DNA from 4 places in the Streptomyces sp. ADMS genome. Region 1 is predicted to be linked to each of the others. Evidence: riboswitches for the same ligand, from Rfam matches in the RefSeq annotation. Region 1 holds a riboswitch; each other region holds the start of a gene.

Region 1 (5,581 bases):
ACCGGCCGGCCGGGGCGGGGCCGCCTCCGCGTGGCGTTGGCGGCGCAGGCGGCGGGTGGTCTTCTTCGGGCGCCGGACCAGCGTCACGGTGCCCTCCACCGTGGTGTGGATGGTCCGGGTCCCGGTGGTGCGTTCGGTGGTGGTGTGGGTCTGGGCGAGCAGGCCGCGGGAGACGATGCGGCGGGCGGCGGCGTGGTCGCGGTCCATGGACAGCCCGCACCCGGCGCAGTGCGCCCATTTCCAGCCGCGTTCGGATAGCCGGTCGGGGGCGGGGTGGTGGGTGAGGGCGTTCAGGCAGCCGGGGCAGAGTCTGGAGGTGCCCCGGGCCGGGACGGTGACCACCGCGAGCCCGGCCTTCGCGGCCAGGTGGCGGATCGCCTCGGCCACGGTGCCGCGCACCTGCCCCGACAGGCGGGCGTTGCCCCGCCGGTGGCCGCGGGTTTCCAGGGTGGTGAGGTCTTCGAGGTAGATGACGGACGCGCCGAGCGCGGTCGCCTGGTCGACGGCCCAGCGGGCCGCCGCCCAACCGTGCCCCATGGGGTGGCCGACGCGCGGCATACCGGAACGCATCGAGCAAGGTCGCTCACACCACGAAGCGGGACACGACTGACGGCACCCCTTCCACGGCGGCCCGGCCGAGACCCACCCACCTGACTCCGCGGGCAACCGACAGCGCGTGCCTCGTGCGGCGAGCTGCTCCACGGCATTTTCGCTGTCAGCGAGCACCTCGCGGAGGCCCTCGCGGCGGACTCTGTACGTCCTGTACATTTTTTACGGAAGCCACCGAGGAGGCGCGCGCCATGAAGGCCATCGACGAACCGTCAGCCCGCTATGTCCTGCCCGAGTTCACCGAACGGACCAGCGCCGGGCACCGCACGCTCGACCCGTACTCGAAGTTGCTGGAGGAGCGGATCGTCTTTCTCGGGACGCCGGTCGACGACATCTCGGCGAACGACGTGATGGCGCAGTTCATGCATCTCGAATACCTGGCGCCCGACCGGGACATCTCGCTGTACATCAACTCCCCCGGCGGCTCGTTCAGCGCGATGACGGCGATCTACGACACGATGCAGTTCGTCACCTGCGAGGTGGAGACGATCTGCCTGGGGCAGGCGGCGTCGGCGGCGGCCGTACTGCTGGCCGCGGGTACGCCGGGCAAGCGCAGCGCGCTGCCGGGGGCCCGCGTACTGATCCACCAGCCCTCGCTGCCCGAGCCGATCCACGGCCAGGCCAGCGATCTCGCCATTCAGGCCCAGGAGTTGGGCCGGGTCCGTACCCTGCTGGAAGAACTGCTCGTGCGGCACACCGGACAGAGCCCGGAGCAGGTCGCCGCGGACATCGAGCGGGACAAGATCCTGGACGCCCAAGCCGCCCTGGAATACGGGCTGGTGGACCGGGTCGTGCCCAGCCGCAGGTCCTCGCACCCCGCCCCCGGCACGAGGTGAGCCGCCGATGCTTCCGCCCGAACTGCCTCCGCTGCCCGCCCTGACGCGCGCCGAGGGCGAGTTGATCGACCGATATCTCGAAGTGGCCGATCTGCTCGGCCGTATCAACCCGGCGTATCACGGGGACACGTACCGCGGACTGCGGGCCGCGCAGGCTCTGGTCACCAAGGCGGTGGCGTTGCGGGACGCGCTGGAGCTGATGCATCAGCGGGGCGAGGCCGAGGTGCACGCCGATACGCTGGCGCGTGCGCTGCGCGTCCTCGACGGGGAGCGCCGCACGGCGCGTGTCACCGTTCCGCGTGAGCCCGCCAGTTGACTCACCCGGTCGGCGGACTCGTATCGGACGGGCCCACGTGTCGCGGTGACGGACTGTCCGGAACGGGACGGGACGTGACTGGATACCATCCCCCGTTCGGAGTAGCCGTAGGTCCCTCGACGGGCCCGTTCGCCTTGCGCGACGCGCGTAGTTCCCAGCCGGAACGAAGACGTTTCAGGGCTGGTCCGGGGGTGCGCGACCCCCTCGAAAGTCGCCCGGGGGTACGGGTGTCCACCCGAATGGGGCAGCGGTGAGTAACACCACAAAGCCCCGATTCCATTGGGATTTTCATACTTCCATGAGCCAAGATCCCTTCCTGACGACAAGCCCCCGCCACAACGGTGGGGCGATCCGGGCGGACGCCGAGTCCTGCCGCCGCCCGGATGACCGGTCGACAGATGTGCATCGGCAGGAGTGGAGGACCCAAGCACGACGGGTCGCCGGAACGGTCACGCCATGACCGGGCCGAGCAGCCCTTGGGGTGAAGCCGCAGCAGCGGCCGGGCAACTTCGCCAGCCCGAATCCGACAGGTCATCCTTCACAGGCGGCTGACGAAGGGTTGCGCATGTCTGCGCTCAATCGTGTCCCGTCGCTGATGACCCGTGCCGGTACGGCCTCGGCTCTCACCCTCGCCGCCGTGGGCGGCAGCTTGGTGATCCCCGGTGCCGCAACCGACGCCGCGGCGATCGCACCGTCGACGAAGGCACTTCAGATCGCGGCTTCCAAGAAGGGCTCCCCGTACAAGTACGGCGCCGCGGGACCGAGCAGGTTCGACTGCTCCGGGCTCACGCTCTACTCGTACAAGAAGGCGGGCAAGAAGCTGCCTCGTACGGCGGCGGCCCAGTACAACAAGACCAAGCACATCTCCGCCAAGAGCCGCAGGGGCGGAGACCTGGTCTTCTTCCACTCGGGCTCGAACGTCTACCACGTGGGCATCTACGCCGGGAAGGGAAAGATCTGGCACTCCCCGAAGACCGGTGACGTCGTCAGGCTCCAGAAGATCTGGACGAAGAGCGTCTGGTACGGCCGGGTCAGCTGACCCGCCCGGAGCGCGGGGCGGCTGCCAGAGCCGCCGCCCCGCACTGCTCGTACGGCATCACCGGGGCGCCCGGCTCACACCGGCGGGCGAGCTGCTGGTGGCGCGGGCCCGCCGGGTGCTGGACGAGCTGGAGCGGGCCCGGCACGAACTGGCCCGGCTCACCGGCCTGTCGGGCGGCGCGCTCAGGCTCGGCACCTTCCAGACGGCCGGTATCCAGCTGCTGCCGCCGGTGCTGAGCGCGTTCCGCCGGGCCCATCCGGACGTGGAGCTGTCGGTCGCGGACTACGAACCGCCGGCCGGGGTGGCCGCCGTAGCCGCCGGAGAGGTCGATCTCGCGCTCACGCACGCCTACGAACCGGGCGGACCCGCACCGCTGCCCGCGTCGGTCGCCGCCGAGCCGGTCCTCGTCGAGGAGCTGGTCCTGGTGACCGCGCCGGGCCATGTGCTGGCCGGGGACTCGTCCAGGCTGCCCCTGACCGAGCTGGCGGGCCAGCCGCTGATCAGCATGGCGCCGGACCATCCGCCCCGACAGAGCGTGGAAACGGCCCTCGCCCGGGCGGGCGCCACTCCGTCGGTGCTGGTGGCGACGCCGGGGTACGCCCTGGTGTGCGCGCTGGTCAGCGCGGGCCTCGGGGTGGCGGTCGTACCGGAGATGGTCGCGCGGACGGCGGTCACGCCGGTCGGGACCCGGCTGCTGGAGCCGGGCGACCTCCGCCGGACGATCTCGGTCGTCCGCCGTACCGACGAGACCGCGCCCGCGGCCGACGCCTTCCGCGCCCTGCTGCGGGGCGCGTTCGGGCGAGCCCACGGCAGCGGAGTGCAGGGGCCGACCTGAGCCGAACCGTTACGGCTCCTGCTGGCCGGCCGCCGGTACCGGAGGCCTGGCCGGGGCCGTCCACGGGAGTTCGATCGACACCGTCTTGCCGCCCTCGCGGGTGGGACGGACGCGCAGTTTGCCGCCCGACTCCGCGGTCAGCCAGCGGATGATGACCATCCCGCGGCCGTTGTCCTGCTGGACGGCGGCGGGCAGGCGTTTGGGGAAGCGCGGGTGGCTGTCGGTCACCCCGATGCGCAGGTGTTCGTCACGGTCGAGCGCGATGTCCACCGTGAAGGTGGGTGACAACCCGAAGGTGTGCTGTACGGCGTTGGTGGCGAGTTCCGAGACGATCAGGCGGATGGTGTCGGCCGCTTCGGCGTCACTCGGCAGCCCCCATTCCGCCAGTACGTCGGCGACATATGCGCGGGCGGCGGAGACCGAGGCGGGATCGCTCGGCAGAGTGACGGATGCTTCCAGGTGGTCTGCCATGGCGACGTCGTCCCTTTCCCACAGGACCGGGGCCCGACACGGAGCGGCTGGTTCGAGTACGGTCCCGGACTGGTGCTTCGCGCCAGACTGCCATTCCCGTGCCGGTAACGGGGTGCGATCCACCAAGATATGCATATATCTGTCGCTCGAAGCGGTGAACTCTGCGACCCCAGCACGTATTTGGGCGGCCCATCAGGAGTAGGGAGCAGCCCATGCAGTACGGTCCCGCGGTACGCCGCCGGAAACTGGGATCCGAACTGCGCGCACTGCGCGCCAGGGCAGGCCTCACGAGCGGTGAGGCGGCCCGCTTGGTGGGCTGGCACCAGTCGAAGGTGAGCCGGATCGAGACCGGTACGAGCGGGGTGAAACCGGCCGACGTCCGGTTACTTCTGGATGCGTACGAGGTCCCCGGCGGCGAGTCGCGCGACTTGCTGCTCGTGCTGGCGGGCGCCGAGGACGGTGGCCGGCACCACTGGTGGCACGCCTACCGTGGCGTACTGCCGCCCACCTACCGGGACTTCATCAGCCTGGAGTCACAGGCCAGCACGATGCGCACCCTGGAGACCTCGGCCGTCCCGGGGCTGCTGCAGACTCCGGAGTACGCCCGCGCGATGACCCGGGCCGCCGTGGACGGCCTGGAGGAGACCCGGCTCGATGCCCTGGTCGAGGTGCGGCTGGCCCGGCAGGACGTGCTGCGTTCGGATCCGCCGCTGACCCTGCGCGCGGTCCTCGACGAGGCGGTGCTGCGCCGTGAAGTGGGTGGCCCGGAGGTGATGGCACGTCAGCTGGAACGGCTCATGGAAGCGGCCCTGCTGCCCCAGGTGCGGCTCCAGATCCTGCCGTTCGCCGCGGGGGCGTACATCGGCATCACAGGTCCTTTCGTTATCTTCTCCTTTCCGACCATTTCTGACCTGGATGTGGTTGTTCTCGACCAGATGATGAGTAGCCTCTATCTCGAACGGAAAGAAGACCTCCAGGCCTACAGTGAGGCCTTCAACACCCTTCAGATCCACGCCCTTTCGCCCGAGGACTCGTTGGATTTCATCGCCGGTCTGCATCACGGCGTGTAAGGAGGCACCATGCCAGCACTGCCTCGGAACGCTTCGTCCGTCGTCGAACCGTCCGGTGTGCAATGGCTGCGCAGCAGCTACAGCACCGGCGCGAACAACTGTGTGGAGACGGCCCGTCCGGACACGGAAGTCCGGGTCGGCCTGCTCGCCGTACGCGACTCCAAGAACGCTGCCGGGCCCGTCCTGCTCTTCTCCCCCGAGAGCTGGGCGGGATTCCTCACCGCGTTACGGTGATCGCCCCAGGACACACGGCCGTGGTCCGCCGACTCATGGTCGCGTGTCACTGATCAACCGTACTGACGCACTACCGGTCTACGGCCGGTTCTCGCCGATCACCTGTACCGCCCGTGCGATCTGTTCCTCGGCCAGGTCCGCTCGGGCGGTCAGCCGCAGCCGGGACACCCC
Region 2 (5,581 bases), on a different contig from region 1:
ACGAAACTCCCCAGCGGGGTCGAAGCCTGGTTGGTCACCCGGTACGGCGATGCCAAGCAGGCCCTCGCCGACCCTCGGCTCTCCAAGAATCCCGCCCATCACGACGAGCCCGCGCACGCCAAGGGCAAGACCGGTATCCCCGGTGAGCGCAAGGCCGAGCTGATGACGCATCTGCTCAACATCGATCCGCCGGACCACACCAGGCTCCGTCGACTCGTCGCCAAGGCGTTCACTCCGCGCCGGGTCGCCGAGTTCGCGCCCCGGGTCCAGGAACTCACCGACGACCTCATCGACAGGTTCGCGGCGCGCGGCTCCGCCGACCTCATCCACGAGTTCGCGTTCCCGCTGCCCATCTACGCGATCTGCGACCTGCTGGGCGTACCCCGCGAGGACCAGGACGACTTCCGGGACTGGGCCGGGATGATGATCCGTCACGGGGGAGGGCCCCGGGGTGGGGTTGCCCGGTCCGTGAAGAAGATGCGGGGCTATCTCGCCGAGCTGATCCACCGCAAGCGCGAGGCGCTTTCCGACGTACCCGAACCCGGTGAGGACCTCATCTCCGGGCTCATCCGCGCCTCGGACGAGGGTGAGCACCTCACCGAGAACGAGGCCGCCGCCATGGCTTTCATCCTACTATTCGCTGGTTTTGAGACAACCGTGAACTTGATCGGCAATGGCGTCCATGCCCTCCTGGCCCACCCCGAGCAGCGCGCCCGCCTCCAAGCCTCCCTCGCCGCCGGCGACTCCTCCCTCCTCGAAACCGGCGTCGAGGAACTCCTCCGCTATGACGGCCCCGTCGAGCTGGCCACCTGGCGCTTCGCCACCCGGCCGCTCAGCATCGGCGGGCAGGACATCGCGGCCGGCGATCCCGTCCTCGTCGTACTCGCCGCCGCCGACCGGGACCCGGCGCGGTTCCCCGACCCCGACATCCTCGACCTCGGCCGCCGGGACAATCAGCACCTCGGGTACGGCCACGGCATCCACTACTGCCTCGGGGCCCCGCTCGCCCGACTGGAGGGGCGGAGTGCGCTGGCCACCCTCCTCACCCGTCTCCCCGACCTGCAACTCGGCGCGGACCCCGCCGAGTTGAGATGGCGCGGCGGGCTCATCATGCGTGGACTGCGCACCCTGCCCGTCGAGTTCACGCCGGTTCGCGAATCCGGGCATACCTCGGCATTGGCGCCGTAGAAGATCACGAGAAGGTGACACACCCTCAACAGCGTGATCTTCACGTGATCTGCGCGGCATTAACTTGTGACAACTGATCGTCTGCCGATACGTTCGAGCACTAGTGCGACGCCCTCGCAGCATCCGTCGCACCAGCCCCCGCTGTCTCGCGAAAGGCAACCGCATGCTCTCCGGGAACGGTCGTCACCGTCGCCCCCGTCAGGCCCCGGCTCTGCTTGTCGCAGCCGGCGTGACCGGCTCCGCCATTGCCATCCCGCTGCTCGGCGCGACCGGCGCGAGCGCGGCCAGCGGTACCACGTGGGACAGGGTCGCGGAGTGTGAGAGCGCCACCTCCTGGAGTGCCAACACCGGCAACGGGTTCTACGGCGGGCTCCAGCTCACCCAGGCCGACTGGGAGAGGTACGGCGGTCTCACCTACGCCCCGAGCGCCGACCAGGCCAGCCGTTCGCAGCAGATCGCCGTCGCCGAGAACATCCTCGCCGACCAGGGTGCCGGGGCCTGGGAGGCCTGCGCGCTGCTGTCCGGGCTCGGCAAGGACACCAGTTCGGCCGACGTCGACACCGGTGTGGCCGAGGGAGACGCCTCGGGCGCGGCCTCGGAGTCGGACGCGGACTCTTCTTCCTCGTCCTCTTCCTCGTCGACTTCGACGGCGGCCTCTCCCACGCCCTCGGCGTCTCCCTCCACGGACTCCTCGGTCTCGACCAAGGCCTCGGAGTCCTCGCCCTCCCCCTCGCAGTCCGTCGCGGCGACGACCGACTCCGCCGAGTCGGCCGCCTCGCCGTCCCCCGCTTCCTCGTCACTCGATGTGGACAACTCGCAGGAAAGTGACAGTTCGCCCACGGAGTCGGTAAGTGGTGCAGAAGTGGGTAGCTCTGGGCAGAGTGCGGGAATTGGGGTGGGTGGTGAGGCTGAGGGCTCGTACACCGTCCGTGCCGGCGACACCCTCTGGAGCATCGCCGACTCCCTTGGTCTCGCGGGCGGATGGTCCGAGCTCTACACCGAGAACGAGCGCTCCCTCGGTGCGGACCCGAACCTCATCCTCCCCGGTCAGACCCTTGCTGTCGGTGATGAACCCGGGCAAAGGTAACCGGAGTTCACGTCACGCTTCGTGCTGAATGTCCGTTATAAATGCAGTGAGAGATAGGTCTCAGAAGCCCTGATCGTCTTTGTATTTCAGGGGATCACCTGTTTACGGTCGAGATCGCTCGCCATCGCGGGCCCCGCCGGTCGTAACGCCGAATCCTGCCAACGGCCGTACGGGAACAGTCGTCGCTATCAAGCGCCGTAGGCAGGAGCGGGGGACCCAAGGTAAGTGCCGCACCGGGGCAGTTGACCGGAGTGGCTTGGGGTGAAGCCGTACGCAGCCCGAGAGGGACGTACGGCCGGGCAACTCAACCGGCCCGAATCCGACAGCTCACCTCGCAGGCGTCGGTGAGGGGATCACGCATGCTGTTTTCCGGCAAGGGCAAGCACCGCCGTCCGTCCAAGGCCAGTCGCGCCGTCGCCATCGCCGGTGTCACCGGCGCCGCGGTCGCCGCTCCGCTGCTGGCGGTCGGCTCCGCCTCCGCCGCCACCTCCGCCGAGTGGGACACGGTCGCCCAGTGCGAGTCCGGCGGCAACTGGTCCATCAACACCGGCAACGGCTACTACGGCGGTCTGCAGTTCTCCGCCTCGACCTGGGCCGCGTACGGCGGCACGGCGTACGCCTCCACCGCCGACCAGGCCTCCAAGTCCGCGCAGATAGCCGTCGCCGAGAAGGTCCTCGCGGGCCAGGGCAAGGGTGCCTGGCCGACCTGCGGCGTGGGCCTGTCCGGCGCCGCCTACGACGGCGGCAGCAGCTCGGACACCGGCTCCGGTACGAGCGACAGCGGCTCCAGCGGCTCCGGCGAGGCCACTACCCGCTCCTCCGACCAGCAGGCCTCCCGTTCGCAGGAGCGGCCGGCCGCGAAGAAGACCGTCACCACCCCGACCGGCAAGAAGGTCGAGAAGGGCGACGGTGAGTACAAGGTCGTCACCGGCGACACCCTCAGTGAGATCGCCGAGGCGCACGACGTCAAGGGCGGCTGGGAGAAGCTCTTCCAGCTGAACAAGGACATCATCGACGACGCCGACTTCATCTACCCGGGCCAGCAGCTGCACCTCGGCTGACCCCGGTCACCGGCGGGCCGGAGCATCCCCCAGTTCTCGGCCGGCCCGAAGGTGAACCACAGGGCCCTCACATCCGTGCCCTCCATAGTGAAGGCCTCGTGAGGGTCACCCCCGTCCCCCACGGGCTCCCCGCTCCGGTGCGTGTTCCCCCGTACGCACCGGAGCGGGGCTTTTTGTTCCCTGGGGGAACAATGTTTACCCTCGCTTCCGTCCATGTTCCGTCCATGGGGTGGTCGGACGGCTGGCCGATGTCCCGGAGCCGGTTAGGCTCATCATCGCGGAGCCGCCGCGGCCCCGTACTCGCGAGGCCACGCAGCCCCGCGTACCCGCGTCACATCCCAGAAGGAGATGCTCGTGCCGTCCATCGACGTCGTCGTAGCCCGGGAAATCCTCGACTCGCGAGGCAACCCCACCGTCGAGGTCGAGGTCGGCCTCGACGACGGCAGCACCGGTCGTGCCGCCGTTCCGTCCGGCGCCTCCACCGGAGCCTTCGAGGCCATCGAACTGCGGGACGGTGACCCCAACCGCTACCTCGGCAAGGGTGTCGAGAAGGCCGTCCTCGCCGTCATCGAGCAGATCGGCCCGGAGCTCGTCGGCTACGACGCCACCGAGCAGCGCCTGATCGACCAGGCCATGTTCGACCTGGACGCCACCGACAACAAGGCCTCGCTCGGCGCCAACGCCATCCTCGGCGTCTCCCTCGCCGTCGCGCACGCCGCCTCCGAGGCCAGCGACCTCCCCCTCTTCCGCTACCTGGGCGGCCCGAACGCGCACCTGCTGCCCGTTCCGATGATGAACATCCTGAACGGCGGCTCGCACGCCGACTCCAACGTGGACATCCAGGAGTTCATGATCGCCCCCATCGGCGCGGAGTCCTTCTCCGAGGCCCTGCGCTGGGGCGCCGAGATCTACCACACCCTCAAGAAGGTGCTGAAGACCAAGGGCCTGTCCACCGGTCTCGGCGACGAGGGCGGCTTCGCCCCGAACCTGGAGTCCAACCGCGCCGCGCTCGACCTCATCATCGAGGCCATCAAGCAGGCCGGTTACGTCCCCGGCGAGCAGATCGGGCTCGCGCTCGACGTCGCCGCGTCCGAGTTCTACAAGGACGGCAAGTACGAGTTCGAGGGCAAGTCCCGCACGGCCGCCGAGATGACCGAGTACTACGAGGAGCTCGTCTCCGCGTACCCGCTCGTCTCCATCGAGGACCCGCTGTACGAGGACGACTGGGCCGGCTGGAAGACCATCACCGACAGGCTGGGCGACAAGGTCCAGATCGTCGGCGACGACCTCTTCGTCACCAACCCGGAGCGTCTGGCCCGCGGCATCGAGGAGGGTTCGGCCAACGCCCTGCTCGTCAAGGTCAACCAGATCGGCTCGCTGACCGAGACCCTGGACGCCGTCGAGCTGGCCCAGCGCAACGGCTTCAAGTGCATGATGTCCCACCGCTCCGGCGAGACCGAGGACGTCACCATCGCCGACCTCGCCGTCGCCGTGAACTGCGGCCAGATCAAGACCGGCGCCCCGGCCCGCTCGGACCGCGTCGCCAAGTACAACCAGCTCCTGCGCATCGAGGAGATCCTCGACGACGCGGCGGTGTACGCCGGTCGCTCGGCCTTCCCGCGCTTCAAGGGCTGAGCCTTTCCCGACGTCCGCTCTGCGGGCCACGGACACAGCAAGGGCTGAGCCTGACCCCAACCAGGGGTATGGCATAGCCAGTCGTACGTACGTCCCCGTACCCGGTCCCGTACCGTGTGCGGGGACGTACGCACGTGCGCAGGGGTACAGCAGGCGCAGACGCTCGGGAGGCGGGACATGTCCGTGAAGGACCGGGACCGGTTCTCCACCGCGACCAGGATCAAGCTGCTCGGCGAGCAGACGGCGGCCCGCGTCTATCGTTCCCAGACCAGGCGTCAGGCCCGCCGCTCTCGCCTGACCGGCCGGGCGGCCCTGCTCGCTCTGGTCCTCTGCTCGCTGATCGTGGCTCTTGCCTACCCGATAAGGCAGTACGTCTCCCAGCGCGCCGACATCGCCGACATGGAACGCGAACGCGACCAGGCCACCCGGCGGGTCGAGCAACTCCGCGACCTGAAGGCACGCTGGCAGGACGACGCGTACGCGGAGCAGCAGATCCGGCAGCGGCTGCACTATGTGATGCCGGGCGAGACCGGGTACATCGTCATCGACCCGGACGCGGCGAAGCAGTCGCGCGCCGACCTGGGCGCGGCCGACCGCCCCTGGTACGCGA
Region 3 (5,581 bases), on a different contig from region 1:
GCGCGCTGATCTTCGGCAGATCGGGGTCACCGGAGCCGGCGAACGCCGGTACCAGCCCGATCGTCGCGACCGTCAGACCGATCACCGCGACCGGGGCGGCGTACCGCGCGGCCCTGCGGCGCCGGGACGGCACGTCCTCGGCCTCGATCTCGGCCTCGATCCGGTTCCCGGCCTTGGCCTCTTCGTACGGTGCCATGTGTGCCTTACCTCCGTCGTCGGCGGCGGCTGTCCGTCCCACACTTGCCCACCCTGAGCCGCCATTCTCACCTGAACCGGTGAGGAGTGGTGGTTTCCATCTGACCAAATCGGCGAGGAGGAATCGTCAGACCTTGGGCGCAACTCCGTGTACTGCTACGGGATGACATGAGGAGGCATCCCCTCCCCTGACCCGTAGGGGTCGGCTCTGATTCTGGCAGCGTCGGGAGGCGATCTCACCGTGGACCTGGTCCACGCATGTGACGTACGCCACCATCCGCCCGCCCGGCGTTTGCGGACAAGGCCCCGTTCAGGGCCGTGGCGGGGGTCTGGGGGCGCAGCCCCCAGGTACGGGATGGGACCCCAGGTACGGGATGGGACCCCAGGTAAGGGATGGGACGGGTGAGGGCGGCGAGGGCGAACCCCCTACCCGGCCCGATGCACCACCGCGTCGCACAACTCCACCAACGCGGCCTTGGCGTCACACTCCGGCAACGGCACCAACGCAGCCCGCGCCTCCTCCGCATACCGCACCGTGTCCCGCCGAGCCTGCTCCAACGCGGGATGCACCCGCAGCCGGGCCAACGCCTCCGCATGCCGGGCATCGTCACTGAGATCGGAGTCCAGCAACTCGCACAGCGCGACATCCTCGGCCAGCCCCAGCCGAGCCACCCGCTCCCGCAGCCGCAGCACGGGCATCGTGGGAATGCCTTCCCGCAGATCCGTCCCCGGCGTCTTCCCCGACTCGTGGGAGTCGGACGCGATGTCCAGCACATCGTCCGCGAGCTGGAAGGCGACCCCGAGCCGCTCCCCGTACTGGGTGAGCACGTCCACGACACTGTCGTCGGCCCCGGACATCATCGCCCCGAACCGGCAGGCCACGGCCACCAGTGATCCGGTCTTCCCGCCCAGCACATCCAGATAGTGCTCGACCGGATCCCGCCCGTCCGACGGCCCCGCCGTCTCCAGGATCTGCCCGGTCACCAGCCGCTCGAACGCCTCCGCCTGCACCCGCACCGCCTCGGGCCCGAGGTCGGCGAGGATGTGCGAGGCGCGCGCGAACAGAAAGTCCCCGGTGAGAACCGCGACGGAGTTGCCCCAGCGCGTGTTGGCGCTGGGCACCCCGCGCCGTACCTCGGCCTCGTCCATGACATCGTCGTGATACAGCGTCGCGAGGTGGGTCAGCTCGACCACCACCGCGGACGGCACGATCCCCGGCGCATGGCGGTCCCCGAACTGCGCCGCGAGCATCACGAGCAACGGCCGGAACCGCTTCCCGCCGGCCCGCACGAGATGCTGCGCGGCCTCCGTGATGAAGGGCACCTCGCTCTTGGTGGCTTCGAGCAGCCCTTCCTCGACAGCCGCCAATCCGGCCTGGACATCGGCTTCGAGAGCCTGGTCCCGCACGCTCAGCCCGAACGGCCCGACGACGGTCACGAGGGATCTCCTGTCTGCTGGTGTCTACTGGCGGTCACACGGTGTGTCGATAGGTCGCTGCCATCACTCAAGTCAGCGTATCCGGTCATGTTTCGATCACCGCGAGCGCCCGCCCGTCCAGGCCAGGCGGTATCGGATCGCGACCGGAATGTTTTTGATCAGTCCAAAGCATGGACATTTATAAACATCCCGCCCCGCCAGTGAGTGCGCACACACATATGCCACCTCACCCCATCCTTCACAGTCGGCGTCGCCACGACAACGAAGCACGTCGCGCGAGAGGTTCCGCCCTCTCGGCGGACATGCATCCCCAGAATGCGAAAAACATCCAAAAGCTCCCTAATCACCCCACTCCTCCATCTGCCCCACCACTACCCCCGGCCAGTGATTCGAGTCACGCCGAAATCCGGCACCCCTCACCCACCCTCCGCAAACTACCCATTCACTAAAGCAAGTAGCCCTCCACCTGCCCTTACCTCGATGCCCGTTTCGCACCAAACATCCATCTCGTATGAGCAAGTCCGCTGTTTCTGCCCCTTGTTCCATCCGTGTGCTCTCGCATACGTTCGCGCCACACCGGGCGGACCGCCGAATCCTGCCACCGCCCGCGGAGCACAGATCCCACCCACCCACACGTGACTCACGCAGGCAGGAGCGGGGGACCCAGGTAGGCCGCCGGTCCGGGCACGACGCCGGAGCGGCTAGGGGTGAAGCCGTGCGCCGACAGCGCGCGCGGCCGGGCATCTCCCGCCCGAACCCGACAGCTCACCTCGCAGGCGCCGGAGAGGACTCACCATGCCCGCACGAGGTCAGCACCACCGCGCGAGAACCCCCCGCCGCACGCTCACGCGCACCCTCGCCATAACCGGAACGGCCGCCGCCGCCCTGGCCATGCCCTTCCTGACCGCGACAACGGCGTCAGCCGCACCCTCGTCCACGTCGTCCGCGTCGTCGACGACGACGTACTACGCGAACAACCTGGACGGCTGGATCCACGAATCGCTCGACATCATGGCGCAGAACGGAATCCCCGGAACGTACGACGGCATCTACCGCAACATCATCCGCGAGTCGTCGGGCAACCCGTACGCCATCAACAACTGGGACTCGAACGCGGCAGCCGGCACCCCTTCAAAGGGCCTCCTCCAGGTCATCGACCCGACCTTCGCCGCATACCACGTCGCCGGCACCTCGTACGACCCCTACGACCCGATCGCGAACATCACAGCGGCCTGCAACTACGCGGCGGCGCGGTACGGATCGATAGACAACGTGTACGGGGCCTACTAGGCCGCCCCTGGCCCACAGGCCGACCCCGACCGGTGGGGGCGACCCCGGCCGGTGGGGGCGACCCCGGCCTACCAGCCCACCCCGCCCTCGCCCCCACCGCCGAACAACCGCTCCAGCACCACCGCGATCCCGTCGTCCTCGTTCGAGAGGGTGACCTCGTCCGCCACGGCCCTGAGTTCGGGATGGGCGTTGGCCATGGCGACACCGTGGGCCGCCCAGTCGAACATCGGGATGTCATTGGGCATGTCGCCGAAGGCGATGGTGGCGGACGAGGTCAGCCCGAGATACTCGGCGGCCAGCGCGAGCCCCGTCGCCTTGGTGATGCCGCATGGCTGGAGTTCGACGGTGCCCGGCCCCGACATGGTGACGGTCGCGAGGGAACCGACCGCTCCACGCGCCGCCGACGCCAACTCGTCGTCGGACAGGGACGGGTGGCGCAGCAACACCTTGCTGATGGGCGCGGCCCACAGGTCGTCCCGGTGCGGTACCCGTACGGCGGGCAGCGTCGGATGCGGCATCAGGTACCCGGGTTCGATGAGTGTCAGCCCGTCGACCCCGTCCTGGTCTACTGCTGCGTACACCTGCCCGACCTCCGCCTCGATCTTGCCGAGGGCGGTCTCCGCCAGTTCCTGGTCCAGGGTCACCGACCACAGCAGACGGTCGGCGCCGGCGTCGTACAACTGCGCTCCCTGCCCGCACACCGCGAGCCCCCCGGCACCGAGGTCGTCGAGCAGCGGCCGGACTCTCGGCGCCGGCCGTCCCGTCACCACCAGATGCCGGGCGCCGGCGGCAGTGGCACGTGCCAGCGCGGTCCGCGACCGGTCGGAGAGCGTGTCGTCGCCGCGCAGGAGCGTTCCGTCCAGGTCCGTGGCGATCAGGGCGTATGAGGTGGGAGCGGCCATGATCCAGAGAATACGGATCGTTCGGCCCATCGGTCCCCGTCCGAACCGGACGACGTTCGGCATCCCGGCAGCAACAGCCCCCACGCCCGCGCCAGTTCCCTCTGCGGGAGGACACGGGCACCACGACAACGCGGGTCAGTGAGACCCTGTTCACAAGATCGAGCGAGGGGAGCGTCGACCGACGGCACCGAACCCGTGCCCTACCTGTGCGCCGCCAGATGCCCCACGCCGATGTTCGCCACGATGTACCGGTACCCGGCGCGCTGTTCCCCCCTGCGGAACGGTGCGCCCGGTCGATCGAGATGCATGGCCCGGACGACATCCACCCCCGACTCGCTCTCGAAGAGCCGGAACTGGACGCCCATGCGTGGGTTGAAGTCGAGAACCTGCACTGTCCGCCGCGCCGGCCGAAGCGCAGGTCGAGGTCCATCGTTCCGGCGAAGCCGATCTGTTTGATGAAACGTGCGGCAAGGTCCGCGAGTTCCGGATTGTGGACATCAAGAACTCTTTGGGCACTGGGGACACTGCCCTGAGCCCGCAACTCACCCGTAACCTGTGGCGCGACGACTTGGCCGGACGGCACGACCCCCTGCACGCCACACCGGACAGACACACGCCACCCCAGGCACCGGACGTCCACGACAACGGCCGTCCACGACAGCAGACTTGTACGACACACGAGAGCGAGGCAGCACCCGATGCCCCCCTTCGATGTCCCCGAGGGCGACCCCTTCGGCCCGCACAACCTCCCGTACGGCGTGTTCTCCCCGGCCGGCTCCGCGGACCGCCGCGTCGGCGTCCGTCTGGGCGACCACGTCCTGGACGCGGGCGCCGCAGCCGCAGCGCTCGGCTCCCCCTACGTCTCCGTACTGGCCCGCCCGGCCCTCAACCCTCTGCTCGCCGCGGGCCGCACGACCTGGTCCGACATCCGACGCGCCCTCACCGCCTGGGTCACCGTCCCGTCCCACCAGGACACCATCGCCGCTTTCCTGTACCCCCTCTCCTCGGTGACGCTGCATCTCCCCTTCGATGTCGCGGACTACGTCGACTTCTACGCCTCCGAGAACCACGCCCGGAACGTCGGTCAGATCTTCCGCCCCGACGCCGAGGACTCCCTGACCCCCAACTGGAAGCACCTGCCGATCGGCTACCACGGCCGCTCGGGCACGGTCGTGGTCTCCGGCACGAAGGTCGTACGTCCCTCGGGCCAGCGCAAGGGCCCCACCGACCCTGCCCCGCTCTTCGGCCCGTCGGTCCGCCTGGACATCGAGGCCGAGGTCGGTTTCGTGGTGGGCACACCGTCAACCATGGGCAGCCCCGTGGCCCTGTCCGCCTTCCGGGACCACGTCTTCGGCCTCTGCCTCCTGAACGACTGGTCCGCCCGCGACATCCAGGCCTGGGAGTACGTCCCTCTGGGCCCGTTCCTGGGCAAGTCCTTCGCCACGTCGGTCTCGGCGTGGATCACCCCGCTGGACGCCCTGGAGGAGGCCAGGGTCCGCGCGCCCGCCCGCACGCACCCCCTGCTCCCCTACCTCGACGACGCCGAGGAAGAGCCGGGCGGCTACGACCTGCGTATTTCCGTTGCCGTGAACGGCCACACCATCTCCGAGCCTCCCTTCTCCAGCATGTACTGGACGGCCGCCCAGCAACTCGCCCACATGACCGTCAACGGCGCCTCCCTCCGCACCGGCGACCTCTACGGTTCTGGCACGGTCAGTGGCCCCACCGAACGAGAACGCGGCTCCCTCCTCGAACTC
Region 4 (5,581 bases), on a different contig from region 1:
GATGTCGGCCGCGTTGCGGAAGTCGAAGATCGTGTGCAGCCCGAGGGAGCCGAGAAACGCCGCGTCCTCGTCGGTCGCGTGAGCGAGATGACCGCTGCGGAACAGCCGCCCCGGCGCCACGCGCCGGCCGTCCACGGTCGGCAGGCCGCCCACGTCACGGAAGTTACGTACGCCGCCCAGCTCGGGCTCGGTCGACGGGACCTGCTGCGTCACGAGGGCTCCCCTCCCACACCGCCCCGCGGACGCTGCTCGTCGACGGGCGCGCTTCGACGATACGACATGGGTGAGCAGGCCAACGAGTTTTCCACAGGCGTTGCCGTCGGCGTCCCTGGCGCTGATGATGTTGATGCTTGAGCGTGCCTGTTCGGATCTGTGGGGACATGATGCTGGAAATTGCCGGAACCGGTCGTACGTGGCTTCTCTCGGGGCCCACGAGCAGTTACGCCGTCCATCTCACCGAGGACGACGAACTGCTGCACCTGCACTGGGGCCCGCGGATCGCCCTCGTCGACGCGGAGGCGCTCGCCGTCCGTCCGCTGCCGGACTACTGGCCCTTCGAGTCCCCGCTCGACGGTCGGGAGGAGTACCCGGTCGAGGGCGGCCCCCGCTTCGTACGGCCCGCCCTGTCCGTGCGGACCGGCGAGCGCCGGGGCACCGAATGGCGGTTCGAGGCGTACGAGACCGCGGGCGGCGCCGAGGGGGACGAACTGCGACTGCGGTTCCGCGACGCGGGGCTGGTGATCACGCTCCACTACCGGATGCGCCACGACGTCGTGGAGCGCTGGGTGACCCTCACCCATGACGCCCCCGACAGCGCCGGACCGGTTGAGCTGCTCCGCGCGGACTCGGCCACCTGGACGCTCCCCGAGCGCGATGGCTGGCGCCTCTCCCAACTGCACGGACGCTGGGCCGCCGAGTCCCGGCTCGTGAGCGCGGACCTCACCTACGGTGAGAAGGTCATCGGCAGCCGGCGCGGGCACACCGGGCACCAGCACCTGCCCTGGGTGGCGCTCGACACCGACGCGACCGAGGAACGCGGCGAGGTGTACGCGTGCGCGCTCGGCTGGTCCGGCTCGTGGCGGATCGCCGTCGCCCAACTGCCCGACGCGCGCGTGCAGATCACCGGTGGCGCCGGGTACGACGACTCCGGCCTGCTGCGCCTGGCGGCGGGTGAGTCCTTCACCACGCCCGTCTTCGCGGGGCTGTGGACCGCCTTGGGGCACGGTGGGGCGAGCCGGGCGTGGCACGCGTACCAGCGCGCGTTCGTCGTGCCCGACGCGGACCGGGACCGGCCCGTGCTCTACAACTCCTGGGAGGCCACGGAGTTCGACATCTCCGAGGAGCAGCAGAGGACGCTGGCCCGGCGGGCCGCCGCGATCGGCGTCGAACTGTTCGTCGTGGACGACGGCTGGTTCGGGGCCCGCACCAGCGACCGGGCCGGCCTCGGTGACTGGACGCCCAATCCGGACCGCTTCCCGGCGGGCGTGAGGCCGCTCGCAGAGTACGTGCACACCCTGGGCATGCAGTTCGGTATCTGGGTCGAGCCCGAGATGGTCAACCCGGACAGCGACCTGTACCGCACCCACCCGGACTGGGTGCAGTTCCAGTCGGGACGAAAGCGGACGGAGTTCCGCAATCAGCTCGTACTGAACCTCGCGCGCGAGGATGTCCGCCAGTACCTGTGGGAGCAGCTCGACGGGCTGCTCTCCAGTGCCCCGATCGACTACGTGAAGTGGGACTTCAACCGCTGCTTCACCGACGCCGGCTGGCCCGGCGAGGACTACCCCCAGCGTCTGTGGGTCGACCATGTGCAGGGACTGTATGCCCTGCTGGACCGGCTGCGGGCGGCCCACCCGGGCGTCGCCTTCGAGTCCTGCTCGGGTGGCGGTGGCCGGATCGACCTCGGTGTCCTCGCTCGTACGGACCAGGTGTGGACCTCGGACAACACCGACCCGCTGGACCGCCTCGCCATCCAGGAGGGCTTCAGTCAGATCCATCCGGCGCGGGTCATGGCCGCCTGGGTCACGGACAGTCCGAATACCCAGCTCAACGACCGGGTCAGCTCGTTGCGGTTCCGGTTCGTGAGTGCGATGGCCGGGGTGCTCGGCGTAGGTGGCGACCTCGCCAGGTGGACGGAGGCGGAGCTGGCCGAGGCGAGGGAGTGGGTGGCGCTCTACAGGGAGATCCGCCATGTCGTGCAGCGCGGCGACCTCCACCGGCTGCGGCGGCCGACCGGCGGACTGAGCGCGGTGCAGTACGTGCTCGGGGGCGAGAGTGTCGTCCTGGCGTGGCTCCAGGCGCAGCACCACGGTGAACCGGTACCGGCGCTGCGGCTGCGCGGACTCGACCCGTCTGCGACGTACGAATGCCGTGAAACGGGTGAAGTCCACCGAGGTGCGGTGTTGATGCACCACGGTCTGCGAACGGGGCTGAAGGGTGACCTGGATGCGGCAGTTCTCCGACTGCGTCGCATCTGATGCTTCTGTCCGTTATGGCGCCTTAATTCCAACTCGCTTGGGAATAAGGGTTGCTGTGCGGCAGGGGAGTGAGCAGCGTCATATTCGTGACGGTGTGTCGCCGACATGTTCACGTAATTTCGGCGTCTTTTAAGGATGTTCAGGGGGCGGAGAGATCCAGAATTCACGGACAGTGACGGGTAATTCTGGGGAGGATCACAGGAAACCCGTACACAGGGAACCTGAAGCTTGTTTCCGTGCGTCTTGGTCGCTTACGTTCGCCTCCAATCCGGACGGACGCCCAATCCTGCCGCCGCCCGGAACCCGCATCGAACACCCGAGAACGGCAGGAGCGGGGGACCCACAGGTAGAACGCCTGTTCCGGTCTCTGGAACAGGCTTGGGGTTAAGTCACGTTCAGGCGTGGCCGGACATCTCCAGTCCGCACCCGACAGCTCACCTCGCAGGCGCCGGAGAGGAATTCGTCATGCCCGCGAAGGGTAAGCACCGCCGTCCGAAGTCCCAGCGATTCACCCGCTCGATAGCCGTCGCCGGAACCGGCGGAGCGGCTCTCGCCCTGCCCCTGCTGGGAGCCACCGGCGCCCAAGCGGCCACGGCGGAGTCCACCACGCAGTCCGTTCAGTCGCTTTCGGAAACGGCCAGGTCCGTAACCGCCCAGCCCGTTTCCGCGAAGACGGAAAAAGCTGCTTCCGCTCCCTCCGCCGCCAAGGAGGCGAACGTCAGGACATACGCGGTCCAGGCCGGCGACTACCTGTCGAAGATCGCCGAGGAGCAGAGCGTCAGCGGTGGCTGGAAGAAGCTCTACTCGGACAACCGCACCGCCATCGGTGCCGACCCGGGCCTGATCCACCCCGGTCTGAAACTGACGATCGGCAAGAAGGCCGCGTCCACCTCCTCGCCGTCCTCGTCCTCGGCGGAGTCCTCCTCGAAGTCCTCGCAGTCCACGAAGACTCAGACGCCCGAGCCGGCCGCCGAACGCGAGACGGCCGAGACCTCCACGACGACCGAGACCGCCGACACCGGCAGCTCCAGCGGCTTCACCCTTCCCGTGGCCGGTGGCATCGGCACCGCCTACCGCGTGGCGGGCAGCATGTGGTCCAGCGGCTACCACACGGGCGTCGACTTCGGCGCCCCGACCGGCACCTCCCTCAAGGCCGTCGGCGCGGGCACCGTCGTCTCCGCCGGTTGGGGCGGGGCGTACGGCAACCAGGTCGTCGTCAAGCTCGCCGACGGCTACTACGCCCAGTACGCCCACCTCGCGCAGCTCTCCGTCTCGGCCGGCCAGACCGTGACCGCGGGTCAGCAGGTCGGTCTCTCCGGTGCCACCGGCAATGTGACCGGCCCGCACCTGCACTTCGAGATCCGCACCACCCCGGACTACGGCTCCGACGTGGACCCGGTCGCGTACCTCCGCTCGAAGGGCGTCGCCGTCGGCTGACGCGCACGCTTCGGGAGGACACACGCCGAAGGCCGGACCCCGATCCCGGGGCCCGGCCTTCGGCGTGTTCGCGATGCGGTTCGTGATCGTCACCTTGCGGTCCTGTGGCGCGAGTGCCTGGAGTGTCGCCAGGAAGAGAGAGCGGGGGCAGAGTGAACTCCCTAGCTGTGCAAGCGCTTTCCGCCGCTGTGACCACCATTCAGCCACAAGGAGCCGCCTCGTGACGACCACTCGCAGAGCCTTCGGAGTCCTGGCCGCCGGCGCGGCCGTCGCCGCGCTCAGCCCGGCTGCGAGCGCCAGTGCCGCCGCATACGGACGCCTCATCGCCCGCGACGACTTCCTGCACGGTCTCGGCCGGTGGGCCGTCGAACTCCAGGACGGTGGCAGTGTCACGGCGGCCCGGGGCGTCCTGGAGGTCGACGTGCCGAGCGGTGCCACCAGCTGGTTCAAGCGCAGTCTGCAAGGCCCGTACGCCATCGAGTACACGGCGACACCGGTCTCGGCGGGCGGGGTCAACGACCGGGTCTCCGACCTGAACAACTTCTGGAACGCCGTCGACGTCCGCTCCCCGGACGACCTCTTCGCCACCCGGCGGAGCGGAGCCCTCGCCGAGTACGACCACCTCAAGACGTACTACGTCGGCTACGGCGCCAACACCAACACCACGACCCGTCTGCGCCGTTACGTCGGCGAGGCCGACGTGCGCCCCTTGGTCTACGACTACGCGGAGCCGCTGCTGGTCCCGAACGCGCCCCACCGCGTCCGGATCGTCTCGGCCGGCTCGACGGTCCGCTGGTGGAACAACGGGCGGCTCGTCTTCGACTACGGCGACCCCGACCCGTACACGAGTGGGTACTTCGCCTTCCGTACGACGTGGAGCCACTTCCGGATCACCGACTTCAGCGTCCGTGAACTGCGTCTTCCCATTATTCCGGGTTGACCAACAATTGACGAGTGGCCTATCTCACCGGGAGTCAACCCCTTCCTACGGTCGCGTAGCTCACATCAGAGGTGAATCATGGGCCGATGTGGCAGACGATTCGAGGAATGACAGAAGAGCAGTGATCGGGTCGTACGTGGCGGTGGGGGACAGCTTCACCGAGGGCGTCGGCGACCCCGGCCCCGACGGGGCGTTCGTCGGCTGGGCCGACCGGTTCGCGGTCCTGCTCGCGGACCGGCGCCCCGAGGGCGACTTCGACTACACGAACCTCGCGGTACGCGGGAGGCTGCTCGACCAGATCGTGTCCGAGCAGCTTCCGCGCGCCCGGGAACAGGCGCCGGACCTGGTCTCCTTCTGCGCGGGCGGCAACGACATCATCCGGCCCGGCAGCGACCCGGACGAGGTCGCCGAGCGCTTCGAGCGAGCGGTGATCGGCCTCACCTCGGCGGTCGGCACGGTCATGGTGACGACCGGCTTCGACACCCGCAACGTCCCGGTGCTGAAGCACATGCGCGGCAAGATCGCCACGTACAACGGACACCTACGGGCCATCGCCGACCGGTACGGCTGTCCGGTGCTCGACCTGTGGTCCCTGAAGACCATCCAGGACCGCCGGGCCTGGGACGGCGACCGACTGCACCTCTCCCCCGAGGGGCACACGCGCGTGGCGCTGCGCGCGGGACAGATCCTGGGCCTGGAAATCCCGGCCGACCCGGACCAGCCTTGG

What was found. Region 1 has a riboswitch for cyclic di-AMP ahead of RB628_RS14220 (C40 family peptidase). Riboswitches for the same ligand answer to the same signal wherever they lie in the genome.
Region 2: linked by a shared signal. The riboswitch ahead of RB628_RS11835 (transglycosylase family protein) and the one ahead of RB628_RS14220 (C40 family peptidase) in region 1 are both predicted to bind cyclic di-AMP.
Region 3: linked by a shared signal. The riboswitch ahead of RB628_RS24000 (transglycosylase SLT domain-containing protein) and the one ahead of RB628_RS14220 (C40 family peptidase) in region 1 are both predicted to bind cyclic di-AMP.
Region 4: linked by a shared signal. The riboswitch ahead of RB628_RS36270 (LysM peptidoglycan-binding domain-containing M23 family metallopeptidase) and the one ahead of RB628_RS14220 (C40 family peptidase) in region 1 are both predicted to bind cyclic di-AMP.

What each region holds. Positions count from the first base shown of each region.
Region 1 covers NZ_JAVFVX010000026.1:53,552-59,132, reverse strand. The annotation lists gene RB628_RS14235 (zinc ribbon domain-containing protein) at 1-570, opposite strand, end outside; gene RB628_RS14230 (ATP-dependent Clp protease proteolytic subunit) at 810-1,445, shown strand; gene RB628_RS14225 (hypothetical protein) at 1,453-1,761, shown strand; cyclic di-AMP (ydaO/yuaA leader) riboswitch at 2,144-2,323, shown strand; gene RB628_RS14220 (C40 family peptidase) at 2,327-2,800, shown strand; gene RB628_RS14215 (LysR substrate-binding domain-containing protein) at 2,739-3,635, shown strand; gene RB628_RS14210 (ATP-binding protein) at 3,645-4,106, opposite strand; gene RB628_RS14205 (helix-turn-helix transcriptional regulator) at 4,319-5,176, shown strand; gene RB628_RS14200 (DUF397 domain-containing protein) at 5,186-5,410, shown strand; gene RB628_RS14195 (8-amino-7-oxononanoate synthase) at 5,489-5,581, opposite strand, start outside.
Region 2 covers NZ_JAVFVX010000020.1:37,007-42,587, forward strand. The annotation lists gene RB628_RS11825 (cytochrome P450 family protein) at 1-1,188, shown strand, start outside; gene RB628_RS11830 (transglycosylase family protein) at 1,352-2,275, shown strand; cyclic di-AMP (ydaO/yuaA leader) riboswitch at 2,459-2,631, shown strand; gene RB628_RS11835 (transglycosylase family protein) at 2,635-3,336, shown strand; gene eno (phosphopyruvate hydratase) at 3,685-4,971, shown strand; gene RB628_RS11845 (septum formation initiator family protein) at 5,149-5,581, shown strand, end outside.
Region 3 covers NZ_JAVFVX010000057.1:38,108-43,688, reverse strand. The annotation lists gene RB628_RS24010 (DUF2092 domain-containing protein) at 1-196, opposite strand, end outside; gene RB628_RS24005 (polyprenyl synthetase family protein) at 622-1,632, opposite strand; cyclic di-AMP (ydaO/yuaA leader) riboswitch at 2,259-2,424, shown strand; gene RB628_RS24000 (transglycosylase SLT domain-containing protein) at 2,428-2,922, shown strand; gene RB628_RS23995 (HAD family hydrolase) at 2,991-3,824, opposite strand; partial or broken gene RB628_RS23990 (ATP-grasp domain-containing protein) at 4,028-4,320, opposite strand; gene fahA (fumarylacetoacetase) at 4,523-5,581, shown strand, end outside.
Region 4 covers NZ_JAVFVX010000149.1:3,361-8,941, reverse strand. The annotation lists gene RB628_RS36280 (tyrosine-protein phosphatase) at 1-213, opposite strand, end outside; gene RB628_RS36275 (alpha-galactosidase) at 384-2,477, shown strand; cyclic di-AMP (ydaO/yuaA leader) riboswitch at 2,755-2,938, shown strand; gene RB628_RS36270 (LysM peptidoglycan-binding domain-containing M23 family metallopeptidase) at 2,943-3,914, shown strand; gene RB628_RS36265 (DUF6250 domain-containing protein) at 4,135-4,854, shown strand; gene RB628_RS36260 (SGNH/GDSL hydrolase family protein) at 4,976-5,581, shown strand, end outside.